Linked DNA regions of Shinella zoogloeoides. The main gene of each other region encodes a partner of the protein of the gene in region 2 in a complex. Links are inferred from orthologs where the notes say so. Each region holds a gene or a part of one and is shown on either strand. Other genes may lie near its edges.

Region 1 (2,923 bases), 2.5 Mb from region 2 along the record:
GCGCCGGCGAGCGGTTCCAGATCACGCCAGGGCGCCTTGGTGCCGATCAGGGCGGAGGGGATTTCCGAGATGTTGCGGCCGGAATTGAGCTGCGTCCAGAAGATCAGCGCGAGGCCGAGGAAGATCGCCAGCGGCAGCGCGGCGAGGATCAGGCGCGTGCGGGTGCCGGCGCCTTCGGCATCGCCTTCGCTCTCGCTCATCCTGCGTCCTCGGTGCGGGCGGACCGGCGGCGGATGCCGGCGGCTTCGAGCTGCTCCAGCTCGCGATGGCGGCTGCGATGGTCGAGCCAGACCCAGAGCACGAGGCCGACCGTGACGGCGAAGGCGGCGATGTAGGAAGCCATGACGTAGAAGGTGTGGCTCATGCGGCGCCTCCCGTGCGTCCGGCCGAGCGGGCCGCATGACGGCGCAACACCGCGATGCGGCGGCGCAGGATCTCGTTGCGCATGGCCAGGATATGCAGGGTGAAGAACAGCAGGGTGAAGGCGAGTGCCATCACGACGAGCGGCCAGAGGAATTCCGGATCGATGGTCGGGCCGTCCATGCGGATGACGCTGGCCGGCTGGTGCAGCGTGTTCCACCATTCGACGGAGAATTTGATGATCGGGATGTTGACGAAGCCGACGAGGATCAGCACGGCGCTGACCTTGGCGGCACGCGTCGGGTCGTCCATTGCCCGGCCGAGCGCGATCAGGCCGAGATACATTAGGAACAGCACGAAGACCGAGGTCAGCCGCGCATCCCACACCCACCAGGTACCCCACATCGGCTTGCCCCAGAGCGAGCCGGTGATGAGGGCGACGAGCGTGAAGCAGGCGCCGATGGGCGCGGCCGCCTTGGCCGAGACGTCGGCGAGCGGATGGCGCCAGACGAGCGTGCCGAGCGCCGACAGCGCCATGACCGTGTAGCACATCATGGAGAGCCAGGCGGCGGGCACATGTACATACATGATGCGGACCGTCTCGCCCTGCTGGTAATCGCCGAGCGTGGCGAAGGAAAGGTAGAGCCCGACCGCGAAGAGACAGAGCGTCAGCCCGGCAAGCCAGGGCCAGACGGTGGCGACCAGCGCCAGGAACCGCGTCGGGTTGGCGAGGTCGCTGAATTTGCGGATGGCAAGGCTCGGTTCGCTCATGGGGGCCCTTCAACGTGTCGGATGGTTCTTTAACGCGTCAGCACCCTATCTTCAATTGATCTGCGGCAATCACATTAGCGTCAGTCGCTCGAAAGACGAAGTGCCGCGGCGGCCGCAACGGGACCGATGACCGCGAAGGCGAGGTTGAGCGCGACGAGAATGAGGAAGGACGGCAGGAAGGGCGCCGGGTCCTGGATCGCCGCATAGACGGCGCTCACCCCGAAGATCAGCACGGGAATGGCGAGCGGCAGCACGAGGATGGAGACGAGCAGGCCGCCGCGCGGCAAAGCTACCGCGACCGCCGCGCCCGCCGCGCCGATGAAGGTGATGGCGGGCGTGCCGGCAAGCAGCGTCAGCGTCGTCGCACCGATCGCCGTCTCGTCCATGTTCATGAAGAGGCCGAGCAGCGGCGAGGCGACGACCAGCGGCAGGCCGGTCGCGATCCAGTGCGCGAGGCACTTGATGAAGACCGTCAGCACCAGCGGCGTCTCCTGCATCAGCAGGAGATCGAGCGAGCCGTCCTCGCGCTCGGCCTGGAACAGCCGGTCGAGGCCGAGCAGGGCGGCCAGCAGCGCGCCGATCCAAAGGATCGCCGGGCCGATGCGGGAGAGGAGGTTGAGGTCGGGGCCGACGCCGAAGGGGATGACGGCGACGACCGTCATGAAGAACAGCACGCCGACCAAGGCGCCGCCGCCGGCGCGCACGGAGAGCTTGAGGTCGCGGGCGAGGAGGGCGATCATGCTGGGGCCTTTGGGGTTTGCGGGTGCTCCCCCCCCTCTGCCCTGCCGGGCATCTCCCCCTCAAGGGGGGAGATCGAATCGTTGCGGCGTTTCCCCAAAAACCGGCGCTGAAAACCGGGCGATCGGCTTGAGTCCTGCCAATCTCCCCCCTTGAGGGGGAGATGCCCGGCAGGGCAGAGCGGGGTAACCGCGTGCACGCCTATCACCACACATCCTCCATCGCACCCGCAAATCCGGTCATCCTGAGTTCCTTCACCCCCTCCAGCCCCAGCGGCTGGTGCGTTGCGGCAAGCGCGATTCCGCCGCGGGCAAGGTGAGCCGTAACCAAGCCGGCGAACATCGTTTCGGCGGCGGCGTCGAGCGCGGCCGTCGGCTCGTCGAGGATCCAGACCGGGCGCCAGGAAACGAGCAGCTTCGCCATGGCCATGCGGCGTTGCTGGCCGGCCGAGAGGTAGCCGAAGGGAAGGTGGGCGATGCCGCCGAGGCCGACCGCCTCGACCGCCTCGGTGACAGACATGCCCGCGCCACCAGCAAAGTCGCCGAAGAAAGATTTCCAGAAGCCGAGATTCTCCGCGACGGTCAGTTCCCGCTTCATCGCGTTGCGGTGCCCGAGATAGTGCGCCGCCTCACCGACGCGCTCGACCGGGTGCGCTGCAGCAAGGAGTTTCGCCGACCCCGCTTCAGCCGGCAGCAGCCCCGCCACGACCCTGAGCAGCGTCGACTTGCCGGAACCGTTCGGACCCTTGACGACAAGTGCTTCGCCGCGGGCGATTTCAAAGGAAATATCTTGGAAAATCAGGTCTTCGCCGCGCTTGGCGCTCAATCCCTCGGCGACGAGCCGCATGACTGTTCACTTTCCCTTTACGACCTTGGTCGCAACGCAAAAAAATTGTCCCGTTTTGCCTATAAGCGCTCTGGAACGTTTTCTGGAAATTATCTATAACGCCCGCAACACGCCAGCGGTCGGCGTGAATTTCATCCAAGCGCCGAACACGGGAATGATTTCCGCGTACGGACAGCGGAAATGGCCGCACCCGCATCCCATACGCGCT
Region 2 (3,048 bases):
CACCACCGCGGCGAGCGCGAGACCGGCGGCGACCGCCGCGAAGAGGCGCTGGCCGGCCGCGAAAACATCGCCGCGCTTCCAGGCGAGCAGCGGCCCGAAGGGCACGGCCAGCAGCAGCGGCAGCATTAGCAAGCCGAAGGTGAGGTTGAAGAAGGGCGGACCGACGGAGATCTTCTCGCCCGTCAGCGCCTCCAGCACCAGCGGATAGAGCGTGCCGGTCAGGACGGTCGCCGCCGCCGTTGTCAGGATGAGGTTATTGAGGACGAGCGCGCCTTCCCGCGAGATCGGCGCGAAAAGCCCGCCGGCCTTCAGCGTCGCCGCCCGGAAGGCGAAGAGCGAGAGCGCTCCGCCGATGAAGACGATGAGGATGGCGAGGATGAAGACGCCGCGCGTCGGGTCGGTGGCGAAGGCGTGGACGGAGGTCAGCACGCCGGAACGCACGAGGAAGGTGCCGAGCAGCGACATGGAGAAGGTGAGGATCGCCAAGAGCACGGTCCAGATCTTCAGCGCCTCGCGCTTTTCCATGACGAGCGCGGAATGCAGCAGCGCCGTGCCGGCAAGCCAGGGGATGAACGAGGCGTTTTCCACCGGATCCCAGAACCACCAGCCGCCCCAGCCGAGCTCGTAATAGGCCCAGTAGGAGCCCATGGCGATGCCGGCGGTAAGGAAGCTCCATGCGGCCAGCGTCCAGGGCCGCACCCAGCGCGCCCAGGCCGCATCGATCCGCCCCTCGATCAGCGCCGCGATGGCGAAGGAGAAACAGACGGAAAAGCCGACATAGCCGAGATAGAGCAGCGGCGGATGGATCGCGAGGCCGATATCCTGCAGCACCGGATTGAGGTCCCGCCCCTCGGCCGGCGCCGGCGAAAGTCGCAGGAACGGATTGGAGGTCAACAGGATGAAGAGCGCGAAGGCGACCGAGATGAGGCCTTGCACCGCCAGCACATTGGCCCGCAGCCGCTCCGGCAGGTTGGCCCCGAAGGTCGCGACGAGCGCGCTGAAGAAGACGAGGATGAGGAGCCAGAGCAGCATGGAGCCCTCGTGGTTCCCCCAGACGCCGGAGATCTTGTAGATCATCGGCTTCAGCGAATGCGAATTCTCCCAGACATTGGCGACCGAGAAGTCGGAGACGACATAGGCGAAGGTCAGCACCGAGAAGGAGAAGAGCACCAGCAGGAAACCGGCAAGCGCCGCGGCGGGCGCCACGGCCATCAGCGAGCGGTCACCCCGGATCGTGCCGATCAGCGGCAGCACGGACTGCACGATGACCGTCGCCAGCGCCAGAACCAGGGCATAGTGTCCAAGCTCGATGATCATTTGATCGTTTCCTTGCCGGAAAGTTCGACGCCCTGCGCCTTCAGGCGGTCCGCCACGTCCTTGGGCATATAGGTCTCGTCATGTTTGGCAAGCACCGTATCGGCGACGAACAGGCCGTCCGTGCCGAAGGCGCCTTCCGCCACCACGCCCTGCCCCTCGCGGAACAGGTCCGGCAGGATGCCCGTATAGGTCACCGGCACCGTCGACAGCGTGTCCGTCACGGTGAAGGTGATGGTCGAGCCCTCGCCGCGCTTCACGGTTCCGCTTTCGACGAGGCCGCCGAGGCGGATGCGCGTGCCCGGTGCCACATTGGCCTTGGCGAGATCGCCCGGCACGTAGAAATAGGCGATCGACTGGCTGAAGGCGAACATGACCAGCAGCACCGCCGCCACGAGGAAGGCGACGCCGCCGCTTATCACTGCCAGACGTTTCTGCTTGCGTGTCATTGTCCGCTGCCCTCAGCCGAAATCGATAGGTCCCGGGCCAGTGCCAGAAGCTGTTTGCCGTTGTCGCTCTCCGCCGGGAAGGTCTTCAGCGCCGTCTGTAGCGCGGCCTCCGCCTTTGGCCTTTGATCCAGCACAACATAGGAACGGATGATGCGCATCCATCCTTCGAAATTGTCGGGATTTTCCTGAAGCTTGGCCGCAAGGCTCTCCACCATGCCCGCGATCATCTGCTGGCGGTCCCCCGTCGACATGTCCTCGGCCGCCGCCATGTCGTCCGCGGTCGGGTTACCGAGCTGGCCGGCCACCTCGCCGCCCTGCCCGCCGTCGAGCGCGGCGATATGCTGCTTGACGAGCGGCAGCCAGGGCGCATCGGCCGGCGTTTCCTTCGCCAGCGCCTCGAAGGCCGCGCGCGCCTCGGGCTTCTTGCCCTCCTGCTCCAGCGCCAGCGCCAGATAGAACTTGGCGCGCGGATTGTCCGCCTTGAGCTTCAGCGACTGTTCGAGCTGCTTGCGCGCCTCCGCCGTCACGATGCCGTTCGACAGCGCGATCAGCGTTTCGGCATGGCCGTCGAGACGTTCGGTGTTCGGGCCAAGGATGCGGATCGCCTGCGAAAAGGCGTTCGCCGCATCCTCCATCCGGCCGCTGCGGTAGTAGATCGGCGCCAGGAGGTCCCAGCCGGCGCCGTCGTCCGGATTGCGCGCCAGATGGTTTTCCGCCCGGGCGATCAGGACGTTGATGTCGTTACCGGGATTGGCGAGGCGCTCTGCGAGTGGCTGGGCCGGAAGATCCGGCCGGCCGGTCGCGACATAAAGACAGAGGCCGATGGCGGGAAGCGCGATGATGACGAAGAGCTGCGCCAGCCGGTTGCGACGCTCGGTCGGGCTTGTCCGCTCCTTCGCCTCGGCCTTGCTGGCGGCGATCAGCCGGCGCGCGACCTCGGCGCGGGCAAGCTCGGCCTCGTTCGCCCCGATAAGCCCCGTCGCCTCGTCCCGCTTCAGCTCTTCGAGCTGGTCGCGATAGACCTCGACGTCATGACTGGCGTCGGCCGCGGCCGCCACGGGGCGTCGCAGCAGGGGGAGAAGGAGAACGGCCGCAACGGCTGCCGTCAGGATGGCGACAAGAATCCAGAAAAGCATGACCGTTCAAATACTGGAACGCGCGGACGTTTCCAATTCCCCAGGGCACAATGACGCGAATTTGAGGCGTTTCGCCGCAACCGTCAAACGATCACGCCGCAAGAACCGGGTTGCGAGTACCAGCCGGACTCGGTTCAGGCCGGCAATGG

What was found. Proteins that work in one complex are often made in the same cells at the same time.
Region 1: the proteins of ccmE (region 2) and ccmB are in contact, whole or in part, in a solved structure (PDB 8CE8), measured with the Escherichia coli proteins. The link is inferred for Shinella zoogloeoides from one-to-one orthologs.

Annotation. Positions count from the first base shown.
Region 1 is NZ_CP132311.1:3,482,222-3,485,144, reverse strand. What follows is about bases 42-2,894. They hold ccmB (heme exporter protein CcmB), read right to left. Parts: upstream 1,872-2,894; coding sequence 1,212-1,871; downstream 42-1,211. Other genes in these bases: ccmA (heme ABC exporter ATP-binding protein CcmA), read right to left, coding at 2,074-2,715; Q9316_RS18105 (heme ABC transporter permease), read right to left, coding at 361-1,131; ccmD (heme exporter protein CcmD), read right to left, coding at 197-364; Q9316_RS18115 (DsbE family thiol:disulfide interchange protein), read right to left, coding at 42-200. Also shown: more of Q9316_RS18115, read right to left, coding at 1-41. UniProt on the Escherichia coli protein: Required for the export of heme to the periplasm for the biogenesis of c-type cytochromes.
Region 2 is NZ_CP132311.1:943,405-946,452, reverse strand. What follows is about bases 39-3,016. They hold ccmE (cytochrome c maturation protein CcmE), read right to left. Parts: upstream 1,764-3,016; coding sequence 1,314-1,763; downstream 39-1,313. Other genes in these bases: ccmI (c-type cytochrome biogenesis protein CcmI), read right to left, coding at 1,760-2,899; Q9316_RS05650 (heme lyase CcmF/NrfE family subunit), read right to left, coding at 39-1,317. In the rest of the region: more of Q9316_RS05650, read right to left, coding at 1-38. UniProt on the Escherichia coli protein: Heme chaperone required for the biogenesis of c-type cytochromes. Transiently binds heme delivered by CcmC and transfers the heme to apo-cytochromes in a process facilitated by CcmF and CcmH.